Regions from separate parts of the Streptomyces avidinii genome, predicted to be linked through region 2. Evidence: riboswitches for the same ligand, from Rfam matches in the RefSeq annotation. Region 2 holds a riboswitch; the other holds the start of a gene.
The links. A riboswitch is a leader RNA that binds a small molecule or an ion and turns the genes downstream of it on or off. The one in region 2 is predicted to bind guanidine.
Positions count from the first base shown of each region.

Region 1: it holds a riboswitch for guanidine, as region 2 does, so the genes downstream of both, OG373_RS24625 (DMT family transporter) here and OG373_RS05935 (Ohr family peroxiredoxin) in region 2, are expected to answer to the same signal.

Region 1 covers NZ_CP108863.1:5,484,260-5,495,582, reverse strand. Annotated here, with positions in the region: gene OG373_RS24635 (ABC transporter permease) at 1-391, opposite strand, end outside; gene OG373_RS24630 (transglycosylase domain-containing protein) at 578-3,019, shown strand; gene OG373_RS24625 (DMT family transporter) at 3,043-3,363, opposite strand; guanidine-III (ykkC-III) riboswitch at 3,395-3,464, opposite strand; gene OG373_RS24620 (co-chaperone GroES) at 3,524-3,865, opposite strand; gene OG373_RS24615 (DUF3618 domain-containing protein) at 3,909-4,229, opposite strand; gene bcp (thioredoxin-dependent thiol peroxidase) at 4,335-4,802, shown strand; gene OG373_RS24605 (HNH endonuclease) at 4,945-5,571, shown strand; gene OG373_RS24600 (HNH endonuclease) at 5,568-6,431, shown strand; tRNA gene OG373_RS24595 (tRNA-Leu) at 6,443-6,517, shown strand; gene rdgB (RdgB/HAM1 family non-canonical purine NTP pyrophosphatase) at 6,571-7,185, opposite strand; gene OG373_RS24585 (hypothetical protein) at 7,193-7,573, opposite strand; gene rph (ribonuclease PH) at 7,677-8,402, opposite strand; gene OG373_RS24575 (glucose PTS transporter subunit EIIB) at 8,510-8,743, opposite strand; gene OG373_RS24570 (PTS transporter subunit EIIC) at 8,971-10,272, shown strand; gene OG373_RS24565 (PTS transporter subunit EIIC) at 10,541-11,323, shown strand, end outside.
Region 2 covers NZ_CP108863.1:1,290,211-1,301,533, reverse strand. Annotated here, with positions in the region: gene OG373_RS05980 (MFS transporter) at 1-329, shown strand, start outside; gene OG373_RS05975 (hypothetical protein) at 326-493, shown strand; gene OG373_RS05970 (hypothetical protein) at 720-1,160, shown strand; gene OG373_RS05965 (ADP-ribosyltransferase domain-containing protein) at 1,207-3,582, opposite strand; gene OG373_RS05960 (MFS transporter) at 3,660-4,715, shown strand; gene OG373_RS05955 (peptidoglycan recognition family protein) at 4,831-5,634, shown strand; gene OG373_RS05950 (STAS domain-containing protein) at 5,788-6,171, shown strand; gene OG373_RS05945 (AraC family transcriptional regulator) at 6,187-7,152, opposite strand; gene OG373_RS05940 (hypothetical protein) at 7,260-7,718, opposite strand; gene OG373_RS05935 (Ohr family peroxiredoxin) at 7,705-8,211, opposite strand; guanidine-III (ykkC-III) riboswitch at 8,287-8,349, opposite strand; gene OG373_RS05930 (hypothetical protein) at 8,392-8,571, shown strand; gene OG373_RS05925 (hypothetical protein) at 8,801-8,992, opposite strand; gene OG373_RS05920 (hypothetical protein) at 9,145-10,359, shown strand; gene OG373_RS05915 (UvrD-helicase domain-containing protein) at 10,444-11,323, shown strand, end outside.

The sequences.
Region 1 (11,323 bases), 4.2 Mb from region 2:
GCGCCCCCGCCACCAGCGGCACCACGCCGCGGCCCAGCAACTGGAAGCCCGCCCGGCCCAGATCGGCCGCGAGCCACCACATCTGGAGGTCCGCCGGCCGGTACAGGTCGACGGCGATGTCGCCCGTCCGGATCCGCTCCTGGAGCTCCTCCTGGAACCCGCCGCCGATCAGGGCACCGGCGGCCAGCAGCGATTGGCTCACCCAGACGAAGGTCAGCGCCTGTGCCTGGTCGTAGCCGCCGAGTCCGGGACGCTCGTCCCACAGCGCGATGTACGTGTACGCGACGATGAACCCGAACACGGTATTGGTGAACACCCCGGCCGCTGTCGCCGTCCCGTAGGTGGCGTACCGCCTGAATCCGCCTGCCGCGACCGCCAGGTAGAGACGCACTCTCCGGCGCACCGTATCCCTCCGTTTCCCAGGTCGTTCCTACGTCGGCCAAAGCGCGCGAGCTTAGTGCGGAGGGGCGAGCCACGCGACCGATTTATGCCCGTCCGGAGCGGAATCAGCGGCCATCGGGTAGACACCATGAGGTACAGAAGTGGATATTTCGAACGGCGTCGAGGAGTCCTGGAGATGAGCGACCAGTCACCACCCCCGGGCTGGACCCCTCGCGACCCCGACACCCCGCCCGGCGCACCCCACGACGTCCCGCAGCCGCGGGCGCACGACCAGGACCGGAAGCGGCCGCCGCACCCGCCCGGCCGGAGCGGGAAACCCCGGCGCCCGAGGACCGGCTGGCGCCGCGCCGTCCCCACCTGGCGCATGGTCCTGGGCGGCCTCCTGCTCCTCGCCCTGCTGATCGGCGGCGCCCTCGTGGCCGGCTACCTGCTGGTCGACATCCCGCCGGCCAACGCCGCCGCCACCGCGCAGTCCAACGTCTACCTCTACTCCGACGGCTCCCTGATCGCGCGCGACGGCGAGGTCAACCGCGTCAACGTGCCCCTCACGCAGGTCCCACGGACCGTGCAGGAGGCCGTACTGGCCGCCGAGGACCGGGACTTCTACTCCGAACGGGCGGTCGACCCCAAGGCGATGGTCCGCGCCGCCTGGAACACCGCGACCGGCAAGGGCACCCAGTCCGGCTCGACGATCACCCAGCAGTACGTCAAGAACTACTACTTGGGCCAGGAACAGACGATCAAACGCAAGGTCAAGGAGTTCTTCATCGCGATCAAACTCGGTCGCGAGAAGTCGAAGGACTACATCCTCGAGGGCTACCTGAACACCAGTTACTTCGGCCGCAACGCCTACGGCATCCAGGCCGCCGCCCAGGCCTACTACGGCAAGGACGTCAACAAGCTCACCATCGCCGAGGGCGCCTACCTCGCCACCCTCCTCAACTCCCCCAGCGCCTTCGACGTCGTCTCACACCCCCAGAGCCGCCCGCGCGCCCTCGCCCGCTGGAACTACGTACTCGACGGCATGGTCAAGAAGCGGTGGCTGCACGCCGCCGACCGCGCGACAACCACGTTCCCGGAACCGGGCAAGGTCCGCGCGGCCGCCGGACTGTCCGGCCAGCGCGGCTACCTCGTCGAAGCGATCAAGGACTACGTCGTCGACAACAAGATCCTCGGCGACAAGACCCTCGCCGAGGGCGGCTACCGCATCTCCACCACCGTCGACAAGCGCCGCCAGACCGCCCTCGTCGACGCCGTCGACCAACAGCTGGTCAGCAAGCTCGAACCCGACACGCGCAAGGCCGACCGCCTGGTCCGGGCCGGCGGGGTCTCCATCGACCCGGCCACCGGCAAGGTCGTCGCCATGTACGGCGGCATCGACTACACCAAGCAGTACGTCAACAACGCGACCCGGCACGACTACCAGGTCGCCTCCACCTTCAAGCCGTTCGTCTTCGCCGCCGCCGCCGAGAACGGCTCCCGCACCCAGGACGGCCGCCGGATCACCCCGAACACGATCTACAACGGCGACAACAAGCGCCCCGTCGTCGGCGGCCGGATCCGTTTCGCCCCCGAGAACGAGGGCCAGGTCTCCTACGGCAACATCACCGTCAACACCGCCACCGACCTCTCCGTCAACGCCGTGTACGCACAGATGGCGGTCGACGTCGGCACCGGCACGGTCAGGCAGACCGCCATCGACCTCGGCATCCCCGAGAACACCCCGAACTTCGTATCCGGCCCCGCCATGGCACTCGGCACCCTCCAGGCCGGCGTCGTGGACATGGCCCAGGCCTACGCCACCCTCGCCGACCACGGCCGACGCACCCCCTACACCTTCGTCGAAAAGATCACCAAGGGCGGCGACACGATCGGCCTCCCCCCGCGCACCCCCACCCAGGCCATCAGCCGCGAAGCCGCCGACACCACCACATCCATGCTGGTCAGCGTCGTGGACAACGGCACCGGTACGGCCGCCCTCGCCGCCGGCCACCCGGCCGCCGGCAAGACCGGCACCGGCGAACTGGACCGCTCGGCCTGGTTCGCGGCCTACACCCCCGAGCTCGTCACCGTGATCGCGATGATGGGCCAGGACCCGGACACCGGAACCCTGCAATCCCTCTACGGCGCCCTCGGCGAGCCCCGCATCGGCGGCGGCGGATACCCGGCCCGGATCTGGGCCGCGTACACGAAGACCGCCCTGGAGGGCACCGACCCCGTCGACTTCGACCTGGAACTCCAGCCCGGAGCCGCACAGCCCCCGCCGCCGACCGGCCCCGAGTCCGAACCGCCCCGGGAAACCCCCGGCGAACCCACGCCCAGCACCCCGGAACGCCCGACCCGGCCCACCCCCTCGAACGGGACCGGCGGCCGCAACCAGGGCGGACAGAACAACGGCGGCCAGAACCAGGGCGGCCAGGACAACGGCGGCCGCACGAACGGCGGCCGGGACAACGGCGGTCAGGGCAACGGCGGCCAGGACAACGGCGGCACCACCCAGGGCGGCGACCAGGGCGGCACCACCCAGGGCACGGAGGGCAGCGCCCGGGGCAGCACACAAGGAACCGACAGCGACCCGGCGGAGGGCCTGCGACCGCCGTCGGCATTCCTCGAATAGGCCGCCAGAACTCGCCGATCAGGTCAGTGACCGGAGGTCACCTTCAACCCCACGACGGCGACCAGCAGCAGACAGATGAAGAAGATCCGGGCGGCGGTGACGGGCTCACCCAGCACCGCCATACCGAGCACGGCAGCACCGGCGGCGCCGATGCCCACCCACACCCCGTACGCCGTCCCGATGGGCAGGGTCTTCGCGGCGTAGGACAGCAGCACCATGCTCGCGACGATCCCGGCGCCCGTGAACACACTGGGCCACAGCCGGGTGAAACCTTCGGTGAACTTCATGCCGATCGACCAGCCGACCTCGATCAGACCGGCGACGAGAAGAAGAACCCATGCCATGACGGCACCTCCGAGACATCGAGCGATACGGGGTGCGTCGTCTTGTCGTACCCGGTACGGCGCGTCTCGTCGGGTTCTCCTCCACCGTAGCAAAAGGCAGCCAAAAGGGCCGGTGACCTGCGCCACCAGCCCTTTCACCGCTCCTGTGAGAGCCGCAGACCTACAGATACAGCCCGGTCGAGTCCTCAGACCCCTCCAGCCGCTCCGCGGCCACGGCGTGCAGGTCCCGCTCGCGCATCAGCACGTACGTCGCTCCCCGCACCTCGACCTCGGCACGGTCCTCGGGGTCGTACAGCACCCGGTCACCGGGCTCGACCGTCCGTACGTTCTGCCCGACCGCGACCACCTCGGCCCAGGCCAGCCGCTTGCCCACCGCGGCCGTCGCGGGAATCAGGATGCCGCCGCCCGAGCGGCGCTCGCCCTCCGGCAGATCGGACTTCACGAGCACGCGGTCGTGCAGCATGCGGATGGGCAGCTTGTCGTGGGTGGTGTTCTCGCTCACGCCCCGAACCTACCTGTCCCTACCCGCCCCGTACCGCTCAGGGTCATCCGCGCCTGCGGCGCGCCGACACCACGAGCAGCCCGACCAGACCCACCGCGACCAGGGCGACGGGCACGATCCGGTCGACGCGCGGGGCCCCGTCGTCGTGGCGCAGGCCGTCCTTCAGATCGGTCACGATCCGGTTCACCGTGGCGAAGGCCCGCCCGGCGGTGTGGTCGACGGTCGAAGCGACCCGTGCCTTCGCGTCCCCGATGATCGTCTTCGGGTGCATGCGCACGCCGATCTCGTCGAGCGTCTCGGCGAGCTGCTCGCGGCGGCGGACGATGTCCGCCTCGATCTGTGCGGGGGTCCTGGCTTCCGACACCGCGCTGCCTCCGTCGTCGTGGTCCTGTGGGGCGTAGTCCGCCATGAACAGTCTGTCAGCTTAGTCTCATGGCATACCGATCCCCTCCCGAGGAGAGTGTCAACGATGAGCGAGCGGCTCCAGCCGGGCGACACCGCCCCCGCCTTCACCCTGCCCGACGCGGACGGCAACGAGGTCTCGCTCGCCGACCACAAGGGCCGCAAGGTGATCGTCTACTTCTACCCGTCCGCGCTGACGCCGGGCTGCACGAAGCAGGCCTGCGACTTCACGGACAACTTGTCCTTCCTGACGGGACACGGCTACGACGTCATCGGCGTGTCCCCGGACAAGCCGGAGAAGCTGGCGAAGTTCCGCGAGAAGGAGGACCTGAAGGTCACCCTGGTCAGCGACCCGGAGAAGGAGACGCTGACGGCGTACGGCGCGTACGGCGAGAAGAAGCTGTACGGCAAGACGGTCACCGGGGTCATCCGCTCCACGGTGGTCGTCGACGAGGACGGCAAGGTCGAGCACGCCTTTTACAACGTCAAGGCGACGGGCCACGTAGCCAAGATCATCAAAGACCTGGGCCTCTGACCCCACCCCGCCCCCGGAAGCAACGGCCCGCACCCACCCGGTGCGGGCCGTTCCGTTTATCGGACGAGACCGGCCGTAACTGCCCGCCTGTCGGTCCGTTACTCCATACGGGAGTCGCACACGCGGCCGGGAGGAGAAGGCAATGGCGGTCCGATACACCCGAGAGCTGTTGGAAGCCGCGGCTCGCGAGACGAACACGTGGGACGACGCCGTCCGATGGTGCGGCGGCACGCCGAGCAGCGGAAGCAGGCGCTATCTACGGGCGAAGATGCGGGAATCGGGGATCGACTGTTCCCACTTCCCCACGAAATGGGCGCGGCACACCGAGGAGCGGCTGCGGGAAGTCGTTTCCGGATCGACATCGATCTCAGAGGTGGTCAGCCGCCTCGGCATCAGCAACGTCGGCGGCAACCAGACGCACATCGCCCGGCGGATCTCGACCCTTTGCATCGACACATCGCACTTCGTCGCTGCCCGAAAGCCTCGCCCCAAGGGGGCTCTGGGACCGACGCTCTCCCTCAGAGATCCGCAGGACGGCAGGGTCCCCGGTGACCGCTTGCGACGGGAACTGCTGAAGGTCGGCGTTCCCGAGGAATGCGCCGAGTGCGGGGTCGGCACGCAGTGGAACGACAAACCACTTCGGCACGAGGTCGATCACATCAATGGCGAGTGGTGGGACAACCGGCGGGAAAACCTCCGGATCCTGTGCCCCAACTGCCATGCGGCCACCGACACGTACCGCGGCCGCAAGGCGAGGAGGGCCGCATGAGCGAGGTCAGGTACACCCGGGACCTGCTGAGCCGAACCGCGCCACTGGCCACCAGCCTGGTCGACCTCCTGAGGCGGCTGGACGCCCCACTGCTCGCCGGCCCCCGACGGTACGTGCGTGACAGGCTGGCTCACTACGGCATCGACACATCCCACTTCGTCGACGAGCCACTTCCCGTCCGTGTCCGGCAGCGCTACACGGAAGAGCGGCTACGGGAAGCAGCCGCCCACACGGACAGCATCACGGGCATGCTCGCCCACATGGGCGTCGAGCCGTACAACAGCGCTCACGTCCATATCGCCAAGCTCATCGAACGGTTCGGGACAGACACGTCGCACTTTCCCCGTCGAGGCATTTCGTCACGCCTCTTCGTCCACGAGGAGATCGCACCCGCGGTCGCCGGCTCGAAGAGCATGGCCGGGGTCATGCGCGCCCTCGGCCACCACCCCTTCGACGGCGCCGCACGCTCCAGAGCCAGGCGGAGCATCGAGGAATACGGGCTGTCGACAGAGCACTTCACGGGCCAGGGGCACGCCGTCGGCCGCCCTTCCCCGGCGCGCAAGTCGGCACCAGAGATCCTGAGGCGACTCGAAGTCGGCTCGTCCCGCACCAAGACCGCGACTCTGCGTCGAGCCCTGGACGACCTCGGAGTGCCACGTGTATGCACGGAGTGCGGCATCGGGGACGTGTGGCGCGGTCAGAGACTCGTCCTGGAGATCGACCACGTGAACGGTGACCGGCTGGACAACCGCCGGGAGAACCTCCGCTATTTGTGCCCCTCCTGCCACAGCCAGACGCCGACCTTCGCCAAACGATCAAGGTCGGCCATTCCATCGCAACGGACCCCCGTCGACCAGTAAGGTGGTCGCACGGGTCCGTACCCCAGCTGGCCAGAGGGCGCCGGTTTAGGTCCGGTGTGTCGTGGGTTCGAGTCCCACCGGGCCCACATCAACGGCCGGTCGTCTCGTCATGAGATGACCGGCCGTCGCCGTTCAGGGCTCAGCCCAGGAGGGCGCGGACGAAGGGGACCAGGGCGCGGAAGGCCTGGCCGCGGTGGGAGATGGCGTTCTTCTCCGCCGCCGTCAGCTCCGCGCACGTGCGGGTGTCGCCCTGCGGCTGGAGGATCGGGTCGTAGCCGAAGCCGCCCGTGCCGGACGGGGTGTGGCGGAGGGTGCCCAGGAGGCGGCCCTCGACGACGCGTTCGGTGCCGTCCGGCAGGGCCAGGGCCGCCGCGCACGCGAAGTGGGCCCCGCGGTTCTCGTCGGCGATGTCCCCGAGCTGGGCCAGCAGCAGGTCCAGGTTGCCCTTGTCGTCGCCGTGGGTGCCGGCCCAGCGCGCCGAGAAGATGCCGGGGGCGCCGTGCAGGACGTCCACGCAGAGGCCGGAGTCGTCGGCGACCGCCGGGAGGCCGGTGGCCTGCGCGAGGGCGTGGGCCTTGAGGAGGGCGTTCTCGGCGAAGGTGACTCCGGTCTCCTTGACGTCCGGGATCTCCGGGTACGCGTCCGCGCCGACCAGCTCGTGCGGCAGGCCGGCGTCGGACAGGATCGCGCGGAGTTCGGAGACTTTGCCCGCGTTGCGGGTGGCCAGGATGAGGCGGCTGGGCGTCGAGGTCATGCCCCCATTATCCCGGGGTGCAGACCTTGGAGATCTCGCTGGCCGCGTCCGCGACCGGCTGGATGTCCGGGACGGTGTTGCCGCTCTCGATGGAGGTGCGGACGTTCTTCACGGCGGTGTTCATCGAGTCGATGGCCTTGCCGAGGTCGGCGTTGTCCGTCTGGTCGCCGATCTTCTTGAGGTTCGCCTCGATCTGGTCGAGCGCGTTCTTGGCGTCCTGGGGGCTGTTGCCCGCCTGGGAGACGGCCTGCTGGAGGTCGTTGGCGCCGTCCGTGATGGCCACGGCCGTGTTCGCGCAGTCCATTGCCGTGGAGATCGCGTCGCACGCGGACAGGGCCGGGACGGTGAGTACGACGGCCACGGCTACGGCCGCTATGCGGAGCTTCATGCGGTTCTCCCCCTGAGGGCTTGGACGCTACGAGGACGGGCGCACGGCTCTGAAACCGTGCGCCCGTATCTTCCTGGACGCCGGGCCGGGCCCGACGGTTGCCCTACAGTTCGAGCGCGCCCAGCTGGATGGCTTCCAGGTCCGCGCAGCCGCCGGCGGCGAGGTCGAGGAGGGCGTTCAGTTCCTTGCGGTCGAAGGGCTCGCCCTCGGCGGTGCCCTGGACCTCGACGAAGCGGCCGTCGCCGGTGCAGACCACGTTCATGTCGGTCTCGGCGCGCACGTCCTCCTCGTAGCAGAGGTCGAGGAGCGGGACGCCATCGACGATGCCGACGCTGACGGCGGCGACGGTGCCGGTGAGGGGCTTGCGGCCGGCCTTGATCAGCTTCTTCTTCTGGCCCCAGGCGACGGCGTCGGCGAGGGCGACGTAGGCGCCGGTGATGGCGGCGGTGCGGGTGCCGCCGTCGGCCTGGAGGACGTCGCAGTCCAGGACGACGGTGTTCTCGCCGAGGGCCTTGTAGTCGATGACGGCGCGCAGGGAGCGGCCGATCAGGCGGGAGATCTCGTGGGTGCGGCCGCCGATCTTGCCGCGGACGGATTCGCGGTCGCCGCGGGTGTTGGTGGAGCGCGGCAGCATCGAGTACTCGGAGGTGACCCAGCCTTCGCCGCTGCCCTTGCGCCAGCGCGGGACGCCTTCGGTGAAGGAGGCGGTGCAGAAGACCTTGGTGTCTCCGAAGGAGATGAGGACGGAGCCCTCGGCGTGCTTGCTCCATCCGCGTTCGATGGTGACCGGGCGGAGCTGTTCGGGCGTACGGCCGTCGATGCGAGACATGGCTCCGAGCCTAGTCGGTGCGGTGGAACGCGAAGACCCCGTCCGGGTGCTTCCGGGACGGGGTCCGCTGTGCTGTGGGGCGCGAGGCCCGGACTAGGGAGTCCGGATCACATCATGTCTTCGATGTCGGCGGCGATCGGGTCGGCGTCGGTGCCGATGACGACCTGGATCGCGGTGCCCATCTTGACGACGCCGTGGGCGCCGGCGGCCTTGAGCGCGACTTCGTCGACGAGGCCGGGGTCCTTGACCTCGGTGCGCAGGCGGGTGATGCAGCCTTCGACCTCTTCGATGTTGTCGATGCCGCCGAGCCCGGCGACGATCTTCTCAGCCTTGGTGGCCATGTGTTTCTCCCTGAGTGATGCGAAGAACGAGTCTCAGCGGCCGGATCATGGATACCCACCTGCGCGGTCCGCATTGTCACGGTAACGCACGGTTGGCCCATCTATGCGAGCGCATGTCCGGTCCCTGCCGAATGATGACGATCAGCAGCAACCTACCCACAACTGGTCTACACCAGTGTGCCGTAAGTGTTGCGGCAGCCAAAAACGGGCCGGTCAGGAGGACACCGATGAGCGCGACCAGCGCCGCCGCAGTGCCGCAACCGAATTGGCGGAACAGCCTGTTCCAGTCGTTGCAGAAGATGGGCCGCAGTCTTCAGCTGCCGATCGCAGTCCTCCCCGCGGCCGGCATCCTCAACCGCTTCGGCCAGCCCGACATGTTCGGCGCGGACGGCCTGGGCTGGACGGACGTCGCCAAGGTCATGGCCGCCGCAGGTGGCGCGCTGCTCAACGCGGACCTCGGTCTGCCGCTGCTGTTCTGCGTCGGCGTCGCGATCGGCATGGCCAAGAAGGCGGACGGCTCGACGGCCCTGGCCGCGGTGGTCGGCTTCCTCGTCTACCGGAGCGTGCTGCGGGTCTTCCCCACCCCCTGCCCCGTGGGGACCAAGGACATCGGGGGCGGCTGCCTGGGGCCGGACGACACCTTCGCCGAGTACACCTTCCAGAATCCGGGGGTCTTCGGCGGCATCGTCATGGGCCTGCTGGCCGCCTGGTTCTGGCAGCGCTACCACCGGGTCAAGCTGGTGGCCTGGCTCGGCTTCTTCAACGGCCGCCGGCTGGTCCCGATCATCATGACCTTCGTCGCGATCGCCTTCGCCGCGCTCTGCCTGTGGATCTGGCCGCCGATCGGCGACGCGCTGGAGAGCTTCTCCGACTGGCTGGTCGGCCTGGGCTCCTGGGGTTCCGGCATCTTCGGCGTCGCGAACCGCGCGCTGCTGGTGATCGGCCTGCACCAGTTCCTGAACGTGCCGGTGTGGTTCCAGTTCGGCAGCTACACCCCGCCGGGCGGCCCGGTCGCGCACGGTGACATCCCGATGTTCCTGGCGGGCGATCCGAACGCCGGGCAGTTCCTCTCCGGCTTCTTCCCGATCATGATGTTCGCCCTTCCCGCGGCGGCGCTGGCGATCACGCACTGCGCGAAGCCGCAGCGCCGCAAGGAGGTCGGCGGTCTGATGCTCTCGGTGGCCCTGACCTCGTTCGTCACGGGCATCACGGAGCCGCTGGAGTACTCCTTCCTGTTCGTGGCGCCCGCGCTGTACGCGATCCATGCGCTGCTGACGGGTGTCTCGATGGCGGTGACGTGGGGGCTGGGCGTCCACGACGGCTTCAGCTTCTCGGCCGGGCTGATCGACTACGTCATCAACTGGAGCCTGGCGACGAAGCCCTGGATGATCATTCCGATCGGCCTCGCCTTCGCGGTCGTCTATTACGTGGTCTTCCGCTTCGCGATCACGAAGTTCGACATCCCGACCCCGGGGCGGGAGTCGGACGAGGAGATCGCGGTGATGGAGGCGGAGAACACCAAGGCCTGAACCCGCTTCGGAACAGGGCCCGGACCGGCCCGTCAAGGGCCCTCGGATCACGATCCGGGGGCCCTTCGGCACACCCCGGGGCATGTGACCCAGGCCACAGGAAATCGAAGGTTCCTTATCTATCCCTCACCGTGTTACAACTGGTCTACACCATGAATTGGTGTAGACCACGACCGCTTCCCCCCGGCGGCGTGTGCCCCCTTTCTGAGACGTCGCCGTCCCCCTAGGTTTCACCCCCTTGGCGGCGCCTTGCTCCCCGGAGGAAGTTATGAGTACGGCTACTGACGCCGCTGCGCCGCCCGCCAAGAAGCGAGGAGCCGGCCTGATCCAGGGTCTGCAGAAGGTCGGCCGCAGCCTCCAGCTGCCCATCGCCGTTCTGCCCGCCGCCGGCATCCTGATGCGCCTCGGCCAGCCCGACGTCTTCGGCAAGGACGGCCTCGGCTGGGACAAGGTCGCCGCGGTGTTCGCCACCGCCGGTGACGCCGTCTTCGCGAACCTGCCGCTGCTGTTCTGCATCGGCGTGGCGATCGGCTTCGCCAAGAAGGCGGACGGTTCCACGGCGCTCGCCGCACTGGTCGGCTTCCTGGTCTACAAGAACGTCCTCACCGCCTTCCCGGTGACCGAGGCCGTCATCAACACCACTGAGAACAAGGGTGTCGACGTCGCCGCGACGTACAACAACCCGGGCGTTCTCGGCGGCATCATCATGGGTCTGCTCGCCGCCGTCCTGTGGCAGCGCTACCACCGCACCAAGCTGGTGGACTGGCTCGGCTTCTTCAACGGCCGCCGGCTCGTGCCGATCATCATGGCGTTCGTCGGCGTCCTCGCCGGTGTGTTCTTCGGTGTGGTCTGGGAGCCGATCGGCGAGGTCATCTCCAACTTCGGTGAGTGGATGACCGGTCTGGGCGCCGCGGGCGCCGGCGTCTTCGGTGCCATCAACCGCGCGCTGATCCCGATCGGCATGCACCAGTTCGTCAACACCGTCGCGTGGTTCCAGATCGGTGACTTCACCAACGCCGCCGGCGAGGTCGTTCACGGTGACCTGAACCGC
Region 2 (11,323 bases):
GGCCCGGGCCGCCCGGTGCCGCCTCCACCGCCTGGGCGGCCCTCATCGTGGCGATCGTCCTGTTCAGCGTGGCGGAGATCCTGCTCGGCCCGGCGCTGAGCGAACTGTCCGTGAGCCTCACTCCCCATGCATCCGGGGGCTTCACACAGGGCCTGTACCAGTTCTCGTGGGCCGTCGGCATGGTCGCGGCCCCCGCCCTGTTCACCCTGCTGCTGGAGGCCGGCCCCCTCCTGCCCTGGGGTGTCGAAGCCGCCGTCTGCCTGATCGCCGTACTCGCCGCGCCCGCATTCAAGGCCCCCAACCGCCACCGCCGGAGGAACCCCCGTTGATCACGAGCGTCATCGAGTCCATCCACGAGATCCCCGCCGCGGAGTGGGAGCACCTCGCCCGGCCTGCGGGCCTCTACCTCTCCCACCGGTGGCTCGCCGGCGAGGAGGAAGACCCCACCGCTACCTGTGCGTACGCGCTCGTAGGGACCTCGAAGGCACCCTGATCGCCGCCGCCCCCCCTCTACCTGGTGCGGGACGAACCGAACGACAGCTACCGGCCCGAAACCGTACTGCCCCCGCACCTGCGGCCGCGCGTGATCGCCGGCGCGCGGCGCGGGTACCACAGCACGCCGCTCACGGCCCCCGGCCTCGGGCCCGGCCTGCAGGACGCCTGCCTCGCCCTCCTCCAGGACGCCGCGCGCCGCTTCGCCGACCTCGGCCGCCCTCGACGTGCGCCGACAGGTACTCGCGGACTGCTTCGAGGATGCCGGAGTCCTCCTCGCCGGACACCAGCAGGATCACGGGCACGACCGGGACGGCATCGACGCGATGACCGGTCTGCTGAAACGGCAGGCCACGGCGATGGGCAGCGAAGCGCGTGTGGCCGCCGCCTACGAGGAACACCGGATGATCGGCTTCTGCCTCTACTACCACTACGGGACCACGACGTGGATCCGCGCCGTCGCCCTCGACCGCCGCCACCCGGCGCCGCACCTGTACTTCAACCTCATGTACTACCTGCCCATCGAGGACGCCTACGCCCACGGCACGACCGCCCTGCACGCGGGCATGACGACCATCGAGGCCAAGCGCCGCCGCGGCGCGCAGGTATCCGGCCTGTACGCCCTGGTCGACCGGCACCCCGCGGGGCCGTCACCCCGGCGGGGATGACGGCCCTGTACGCGGCAGACGTGCGGCCTGACGCCGGCCGGTCGGGTCAGGACACCACGGGAGCGGCGTCCGCTTCCGTCAGCCTGACCGTGCACAGCCCGCCGCGCTCGCTCTTCACGTCCGTCACCTTGAGCTGGGTGCCCGGCGCGAGGATGTACTCCTCCTCCCCGGTGAAGGCGGAGAACCTCTTGATACCGACCGCGTGGGCGGGCGTCACCTCGAAGAGCGTCCGCTTTCCGCGGCTGCCGAGGAAGGAGCGGGCCACGCTCAGCTCGGAGGTGCACGAGGACACGCCCCACCAGGTCACCGTCCGGCCCACCGGGTACTGCGCCCGCAGGTCCAGCGACACACCGCGCCACAGCGGCTTCGTGTGGGCGGGCAGCTCCGACACCGCCGAGAACAGCAGCCGCAGGTACGGCAGGTAGGGCGTGACCCTGGTGCGGTCCGGGGAGCGCAGGACCGCGTTGATCTCGCGGTAGAAGGCGGACTCGCAGGTGTAGAGGTAGAGCGCGGCGATCGCGTCGGCGGACAGGCCGCCGGACGTCTCGTCCGCCCGCCGCTTGCCGAAGTCCCGTGACCGGTCGATGTGTCCGGTGATCCCGGACAGCGTCGCGGAGACCGGTGCGACGGCGTCCTGGAAGTCCATCAGCGGGGTATCGAACACACCGGTGATCGCGGGGAGGACCAGGCCCTCGTCCTTGACGCTGGTGAGCCGCTCCAGGTACAGCTGGTGCAGGTTCATGGTCGACTCGATGAAGGCGCCCATCCGCGCCGCGACACCCCCGTCCGCACCCGCGGCACCGCCGGCGTCGCCCGCACCGGCCGTCCCCTCGTCCCACCCCTTGCTCGGCAGCCAGTCGATCCCGTCGGAACCCAGCGACGCCAGGGCCTCGTTCACCATGGCGAAGTGGTCGCCCTCGCAGAAGATGTCGCCCTGCGCCGCCGGGTTCGCGTGGTCGATGTGCCGGACCTCGACGTCGGGGTACTTCTCCTGGAGCCGCACGACGACCTTCTTGAGGTTGCGGGCGTGCGCCCCCCACCAGGCGAACACGACCCCGCGGTCCTCCTCGGCGGCGTCCTGCTTGGCCTTGAGGATCTCCTCGACGATCCGTTCGGCGACGGGCCGCCAGAACGCCGTGTGCTGGTCGGCCCCCATCGCTCCGTCGCCGCTGGCGGTGAGCGAGGCGTTCAGCAGCAGTACGCCCTGCGTGAGCATCGCCTGGAACCACTCCGGCGGCCGGACCGTCTCCCGCTCCTTCAACAGCGCGCGGACGTCGGCGATCGGAGTCTTCTTGGCTATGCCGTACTTCCACATCGCCGCCGCCTTGATGATGCAGCGGATGCTGACGACCCTGCCGAACTGACTGTCCTTCCAGTCGTTGAAGGTGTTGTCGAACATGGCGATGCCGGTCGCGCTCTCCGGGCGCGGGTACGGATTCTGGCCGAAGACGACAACCTTCCACTGGTGCGGCGCGTGGGGCTTGAGCGCCTGGAAGGTCAGCTCACGGACCGGGACGACCTCGGGGCTGCGCCCCTTCCCGATGAACCGGGCGGCGTCCGGCTGCGCCTCGATGACGGGCTTCAGGAGCGGAAGCCAGGGCTCACCGCCACCGTTGAAGAGCTCGGCGAGAGCCAGGGCGTCGTTCGCGTCGGTCACGGGGGAGGACCCTTCGGTGGTCGTGGTCGAGGTCGTGGACGGACCCTGACCGGCAGGGTCGCCGGCCGGAACCGGGGCGGGGACAGGGGTGGGAACAGGGGCAGCGGCCTTCGGCGGCACGATGCGTATGCGCTCCTCGACCGGGCGCTTCTCGATGCCGCCCAGCTGCGTGATGATCGTGGCGCGCAGCTCGTCGTCGTCCTCGAACCAGTGGTCGTGGAAGAGCGTGTAGCCGGTCCACATCAGGTTGGCGCACACTCTGGCCGGCACCCGACCGGTCTGCGCACCCATCCCGACCAGGGCCACGGAGCGGATGCTTCCCGGCGCCTTCCGGTTCTGCCGGTGGACGGCCTGGAACGCGGCGGCGCACGCCAGGGCCACATTGAGCGTGGCACTCACGTTCTGCGAGGACTGCACCATGGTCGGCGTCGATATCAGGAACCGGGGCACGGCCGCCCCCGACGGCACGCAGACCGCGCTGCCCACCGGCATGGCCCCGGCGAACCGATCGCGGATCGCCCGCTGCACACGCAGCTGGATGCCGGATCCGAGGTACCGCTTGATGACGGCGTCGGCCCCACCGTCCATCCGGCCCCGGGAGTTCGTCGGGGTGACCCAGGCATCGACGTCCGCATCGAGGATCGAGCCCCGGCGGATCTCGATGCCGGGGGTGTCCGCGAACGCGGCCCGCCACGCCTCCACCACGCGCTCGTTGACGTCTGTCAGCACCACCCTGAGCGCAGGCAGAGCACTGCTCTCGGTCATCGTCCACTCCTGTCGGAAAACGGCTCGTTCAACACCTCGAACGTAACTGCCACCACTGACAGTTGTGCCGCCGCTCCGTGACGGCCGGCACGGGCACGGTCACCACAGTCGTGCCGGCCCGTCTCGACCGGCTGCCGTGGTCCCGGTGGCACTGGATGATCGTGATCGGCCTCGGCACCGTATGGATCCTCGACGGGCTCGAGGTCACCATCGTCGGCAATGTCGCCGGCTGTCTCGCCGAGGAAGGCAGTGGCCTCGACATCACCGCCGCCCAGGTCACGGGTGTCGCGGCCGCCCTCTACGTGGCGGGTGCCTGCTCGGGGGCTTTGTTCTTCGGCCGGCTGACCGACCGTTACGGCCGCAAGAAGCTCTTCATGGTGACCCTGGCCGTCTACCTGGGCGCGACCGCGATGACCGCGCTGTCGTTCGAGTCCTGGTGGTTCTTCCTCTTCCGCTTCCTCACCGGCTTCGGCATCGGCGGTGAGTACGCGGCCGTCAACTCGGCGATCGACGAGCTGATCCCGTCCCTCTACCGGGGCCGGGTCGACCTCATCATCAACGGCAGCTACTGGCTGGGCGCGATCGGTTGCGCCCTGCTCTCCGTGGTGATGCTCGACACCGACAGCTTTCCCCAGAACCTCGGCCGGCGGCTCAGTTTCGCCCTCGGGGTCGTCCTCGGACTCGGGCGCCGGATCATGATCTCCTCCACCTACCTGCTCTCCGGTGTGCTCCTGTTCGGTACGGCCTGGTTGTTCGACCGGGGTTCGCTCACGGCGACGACGATGACGGTCTGCTGGTGCGTGGTGCTGTTCTTCGCGTCGGCGGGTGCCTCAAGCGCGTACCTGACCGTCTCGGAGGTGTTCCCCATGGAGACCCGCGCCATGGCCATCGCCTTCTTCTACGCCCTCGGCACCGCGGCGGGAGGCATCAGCGGTCCGCTGATCTTCGCCGACCTCACCGAGTCGGGTGTGGTCGGTGACACGGCACTCGCCTTCCGGATCGGCGCCGCGCTGATGTGCGCCGCCGGTCTCGTGGCGGCGTTCCTGGCGGTCAAGGCCGAGCGGCGCTCGCTGGAGGACATCGCCGAGCCTCTGTCGGCGGCGAAGCCGGCCCCGCCCACCGGCTCCGGCTGACCGCCGTTCCCGATCCACCGGCCCCGGGCGGGGCGGGGCCGGTCGGGGACAGTCCGGGGGGTGCGCGGTGTGTCTGCGCGGCCGGTGGAGCCGGGGTCCCCTTCAATGGCGCGGCATGACCTTCTCCGCACTGCACCAGCCGTCGGCACGCGCCGCCGCGGCCCCGCACACCCGCCGGTCGATCCTCACGGGAGCCTTCGCCCTGGCCGCCGGCGCGGCACTGCCGCTCGCCGCGGCGGGGCGGGCGTACTCCGCCGCCACACCGGACATCATCGGTTGCGCCGCCTGGGGTGCGCGGGCGGCGTCCGAACCCGTCGTCGTCCTCGCCAACGGTCCGGAGCGGATCGTCGTCCACCACACCGCGACGGCGAACGTGACGGACTACTCGAAGCAGCGCGCCGTCGCCCTCGCCCGCGCGATCCAGACGTACCACATGGACGCGCAGGGCTGGATCGACACGGGTCAGCATTTCACCGTCAGCCGCGGGGCCTTCGTACTGGAGGGGCGCCACAACAGCCTGGCGGAGCTGCGCACCGGTACCCGCCAGGTGCGGGCGGCGCACTGCGTCGGCCAGAACACGGTGTCGATCGGCATCGAGAACGAGGGCACCTACACCTCGCAGGTCCCGCCGGCGGCGCAGTACGCGGCGCTGGCGGATCTGTGCGCCCACATCTGCGGCCAGTACGGCCTGCCCGCGTCGGAGATCTACGGCCATCGCGACTTCAACGCCACCTCCTGCCCCGGTGACCGCCTTTACGCCCTGCTCCCGTCGCTCCGCAAGGATGTCGCCGCCCGCCTCGGCACGCCGGTGCCGGACCCGGAGGAGGCCGCCGATCCCATCGGGGACCTCGTCCGCCAGACCACCGGTCGGCCGGCCCCGACGTACGCGGAATACCTCCCGGCAGGTCTGCTGCCCTGATGGTCCGCCCCCCTCCGGACGGGGGTGCTTGTCCGTCAAACGAACACGTCCGGTTGTTCGTTTCCGCGGCTGTGCGCCGCCTCGGGCCCGGATAGCGTCGGGCCCGGGTGGTCGCCGACGGAGGTCCACCCGTGGATCGACGGAAGGACCGAGATGAACCTGCCGGCCGGCCGCGGTCCGCACAGCGTCACGGTCGTCACACGCATCGACTCCAGCGTCGTCACCGTCACCGGTGACCTCGACCTCGACCATGTCGACGCGTTGAACAGCGTGCTCCTGGTGGCGTGCTCCGATCCCGGCGCTCCGGAGCGGGTGGTCGTCGACCTCACGCGGCTGGCGTTCTGCGACTCCGCCGGTCTCAACGCCCTGCTGCGCGCACGCCTGTTGTGCGAGTCGAACGGGCGCACCCTGATCCTCGCCGACCCCGGCCCGCAGTTCTTGCGCCTGCTGTCCATCACGGGCGCCGACCTGCTGTTCAACATCAGCGCCCCCGATACGGGCGAGACGGGCTACGGGCCCACCCGCGCGGCGCCCTGACCGCGGCCGGTCGGGTCAGCGGCGTCCGCCGGTTCTGAGGGTGACGGAGGGCGCCACGCCGTACGCCTGACGGTAGGCGGCGGCGAAGCGGCCCTGGTGGGCGAAGCCCCACCGCCCGGCGACGGCGGCGACGGTCGTGGTGCCGGACGGCTCGGCGGCGCGGAGTTCGGCGTGGGCGCGGTCCAGCCGGACGCGCCGGAGGTGGCCGAGCGGCGTGGTGCCGGCGTGGCGGGTGAAGGCGTACTGGACCGCACGCGGCGTGACCGGGACGGAGGCGGCGATGTCGGCGAGCGTGATGTCCCGGTGGGCGTTGGCCTCGATGAACGAGACGGCGCGGCGCAGGGTGTCGCTGTGCGCGTCGCGTGTGTCCCGCGGGGTGGCCCTGTCCGACCGGGCGCTGTTCGGCAGCGTCTTGAGCACCGTGGCCGCCAGGTGCTGGACGGCGGTGGACACCAGCAGTCCGCCTTCGTCGTCGTCGCAAGCGGCGGATTCGTCGAGGACGTGGTCGCGGAGATAGGCGACGGCGGCGCCGAGCCGCCTGTTCTCGGCCGGACCGACCGGCCGGGCCCCGGTGATCCGCACGCCCTTGTCCCCCGGCAGGGAGGCGACCCGGTTCAGCAGCCGGGGGTCGAACATCGTGATCGTGTACCGGGCTGCGTGGACCTGTCCCGCATAAGGCCGGTCGTGAGGTGCGAGGAGGAAGGTCTCGCCGGGACCGAAGATCTCCTCGCGGCCGCCGGTGGTGTCCACGATGCTGCCGCTGTGCATCGTGACCAGGCACACCTTGCCCAGGCAGCCCGCGTCGTAGCCCATCGTGTAGCCGAACGACAGACGGTCCACGCTGAGCCCGCCGACCTCTGTACGGGAGATCCGCGCCCGGGTGTCGCAGGGGCGTCCGCCGATCTGCATGGGGGTGTAGGCCGCGGACAGGAAGGCCTCGGTGGCCTCGAGGTTCCCGCTGTCGAAGAAGAGCTGCGTCATCAGGGGCCTCCCTCACCGCTCTGTTCGGCGTGGCCTGCCGACACCGTCCGCTTCTCAGTATGCCGTGGTCCGCGCGGGAGGGTCGGGCAAGATCCGAAAGAGACGGCCTACAGCCGCCAGTACGTACCGGTGCGGGAATCGACGTGCACCACGTGGCGGCCGAGGCGCACCACGTGGTGGTCCGGGCCCGACCAGGAGCCGCAGGCGCCGTCGTCGGCGGGCAGCGGGGTCCAGACCTCCAGGAAGGTGGAGCCGTCGGGGTTGGTGCCCCTCTCGACGAGGTTCGCACCGTCCCACCGGAAGGTGCCGGCGTCCTCGCCGGGCTCGCCCGTGAGGTGGTGGAAGTGCACCTGGGAGCCGTCGAAGGACGTCGTGCCGGCGAAGCCCCGGCTGTCGGCGTAGTACGACCCGGCCTGCAGCCACACCACTTCGCGGTCCTCGACGAGGGGTCCGCCGTTGCGGCTGATGCCGCGCCGCAGCCAGGCTCCGTGCTCGGGCACCGGGACGCCGGGGCCGTCCGGGAGGTCTCCGGAGTGCCCCGCGGACCCCGGTTCAGGCGCGGTCATCGCCGACCGGCCCGTCCACGTCCCCGTCCCCGTCCACGTCCCCATCCACGTCCCCGTCCAGGTTCAGGTCCACGGCCAGGAGCGTCAGCGGTACGTTGCCGCGTACGGCCTGCGAGTACGGGCAGACCGCGTCGGCCCGGTGCAGCAGGGGCTGGAGGTCCGCCGCCCGCCACCCGGGCAGGCCGACGGTGAGCGTCACCGCGAGGCCGTAGCCCGCGGGTGTGTCCGTGGTGCCGAGTTGCACCTCGCAGGCCACGCGTGCGGCGGAGGCGTCCGCCCCGAACTCGGCGGCGACCTCCGCGAGGGCGGAGGTGAAGCATGCGGCGAAACCGGCCGCGAACAGCTGCTCGGGGTTGGTGGTACCGGGCACCTTCTTGCGCGGCGGGGCGAGGTGGACGTCCAGACGTCCGTCGTCCGTGCGGACGGATCCGGTACGGCCCCCGGCGGCGTGCGCGGTCGTCCGGTACAGGCTGCGGGTGAGTGGCACGGTCATCGCGTTCGGCCCATCTTGCTCGACGAGGACGCTGCCCGGGTGCGGACAGCGGTCGGCGCTGCTCGTGCAGCACCTCGCGCGTCGTCGTGCGTAACCGGGTACGGCGCATCTCGTCCGGGGCCCAGGACAGGCCGCCGGACAATCTAGCAACGCGGGCCGCCGTCCGGGGCGCCCCGCGCGGTGAAGTTCCTCACCCGCTGCCGGCAGCCGGACCGGGGGTACGCACGCTGGATCGCCGGGCCGCTGGAACGCGGCCTGTTCGGCGGCGCCGGGCGGTCGGGCAGACCCCGGCGGCGCATCGAGGTGTTCCGCTGCCCGCACTGCGGCCACCTGGAGCTCTTCGCGACCGAGTCCGTCTGACGACCGGCCGCCGGGCCGCGGTGGTCACCCCGTGGCCCGGCCCGGCCGTACGCGCCCGTACGTGCGCCCGCGCGCCTCCGCACGCCCCCGCACGAGGGATGACCGCGGGCCGTCGCCCCACGACCGTGACCGTCATCACGTCATCACCGCAGTCCGGAACAACTCACTGGTCACGGGGGAACGATGGGACGACGCTGGCTGGTCACGGGATGCTCCTCCGGCCTGACGGTTACCGCGCGTGGTGCTGGATGCCCCGCTGTCCCGGTACCCGTGCCGACCGGGGAGCGCCCGAGCGGCGGTGGTCGGCACGCTGTCGGCGGCCCGGGAAGGGGTTGCGCCGTACGTTGGCGCTGGGGGCCGCGATCAGCAGGCCGACAAGTACCAGGACCGCGACGAGGATGAGCACGGTAACGAGGTTCATGTTCCTGCCTTCCGTCGGTAATTGACTGCCTGTTACTACATCTTGTTACCGAAATCCGGGTCGTTAAACACAGAGGGTGACTGAATGCGCAGCCGTAGTTCATGAGCAATATTCGGCGGAGCCCGTCCGATGCCACCGGGTAACATCCCCGGATGCCGAAGACGATCAAGATGCTGAGCCCGGAAGCCGGCCGGACCGTCACCGCGGGGCTGCGCGGGTACGACGCGGACGCCCTCGCGAAGTGCGTGGCCGACGCGGCGCAGCCGTGGTGGCGCCGGCGAGCCTGCGTCGAGGCACTGGCCGGACGGGTGCCGGAGCGGCGCGTGGCCGACCTGATCGCGCGTGTCTACGACACCGGTGATGTGAGCGAAGTGCGCATCGCGCTGCTGAAACTGCTCGCGGACCGCCCTGAGCTGCTGCCCTGGCTGCGGCACGAGGACCGGCACCAGGACAGTTCGTACGGCATGGCCGAGGCGGTCCTGGGGGCCCGCGGAGCGCTCGGAGACCTTTCGGCGGCGGGGGCCTTGTCGGCGCTCGCCTTCGGCCCTTGGCGTCACCGGCGGGAGATCGGCGAGGCGGGGCTCGACCGACTGGCCGCCCGGTACGGGGCCGAGGCGGTGCTGGCCGAACTCGACGAGGGCCGCCCGGAGGACCGCTCCAGCGGCGTCCGGATGCGCCACCACGCCGGCGAGGACGTCACCGATGCGCTCGCGGACCCCGACCGCACGGTCGCGTACCGCGCCCAGGAGTTCCTGACCGACCCCGAGCGGCTGCGCGGCTACCTCGCCGGGGCGCCGACCGAGGAGGCGAAGCTGTGGGCGGTGTACGCGCTGTACCGGATGACCGATGACGTCGCCGAGACCCGGCGGCTGTACGAGGAGTCGGGCCGGCCCCGCGTCGAGGTGACCGGCCTGGACGAGGAGTTGAGGGCGGCCATCGTCCACGAGTACGGGCAGTGGTGCGAGGAGCGGAGCGATCCGCGGTGGCGGATCGAAGCCCTGTGCGCGGAGCGGCCGCCCGCTTCCGACCCGGCCGAGCGGCTGCTGCGGGCCACGGCCGCGCTCACCGCCGCGGGCCTCGCGCCGAAGCCGCCGGTCTCCTGCGGGGACGCCAACCAGCAGGGGGACGGTACGTACGACGTCATCGGTTACGGCGAGGGCGACGGCGAGGTGTGGATCAGCACGCTCGGCCGGTTCGCCGCCGACTGGAACGAGGATCCGGACGTGCGCCGCGCCCTCGAATCGGCCGGGTTCCGCTGGATCGACGATGCCGTCGGCTCGATCCGGGTCACCGGCCTCGGGGTGTACTACTTCGGCAGCCGCGACCCGTTGGACGTCCGCACACTGCTGTTCTACTGGCAGGACTGAACCGCGTTCCCCGTCGGCAGGCGCCCTGCCGCAACGGTTGCGTTCCGCTCTATGATCGCTGCTCCGCGTACGAGGGGGGCTGGTATGGGGGCAGGCGGGGCGGCATCGCAGCGGGCGCAGGACGCGCGGCGGCAGGAGCGGTTACTCCGGGAGCAGTGGCAGGCCGGCCGTCGGCAGGCCCTGCGGTGGGACGCGGTCGGCGAGGACGAACAGCGGGTCCTCGCGCAGCTGTTGGTACTGACCGCGCGCGGGTGGCGGTTGCTCGTCGACCGGCACTGGTCCCGGACGCGGACCGCCGACGCGGACATGCTGCTGGTGGGGCCCGGCGGTGTCTTCGTCCTCCAGGTCACGGCCGGCGGCGAGCCGGGGGACGGACGGGCGGCGGGGCTGCTCACCGCCACCAAGGCTGCCGAGAGCGCGGTGGCGTCCCTGGGCATGTCGCCGGTGGCGGTCCAGCCGCTCGTGGTGTTCGCCGGGCAGCGCCGCGACGCGAGCCTCGGCCGGATACGGCTCCTGGGCGAACACGAGATCGGCCCCGTGCTGCTGTCCCAGCGGCACAGGCTGCGGGTCGAGTCGGTCCGGGCGATCGCCGATCACCTGGAGCGGGTGTTCCCGGACTACGCGGGCTCGGCGGTCGACCGGCAGACCCCGCCGGTGCCCGAGGGCCACCGACCGAGCTCCCCGGACGGGCTGTTCGACCTGGAAGGGCTGCGCGATGCAGCCCTGAAGGGTGCCCTGCAGGCGCCGATCGAGCAGTGGATGACCTTCCTCCACCCCGATCAGGTGGCACTGGTACGACGCAACTGGTCGGGCCCGGCACGCATCAGCGGACCGGCCGGCACCGGCAAGACGGTCGTCGCCCTGCACCGTGCGGCCCACCTGGCCAGGCGGACGACCGGCCGCATCCTGTACGTCACCTTCGCCAACAACCTGCCCCGTGTGCAGAGCACCTTCCTCAAGGCCA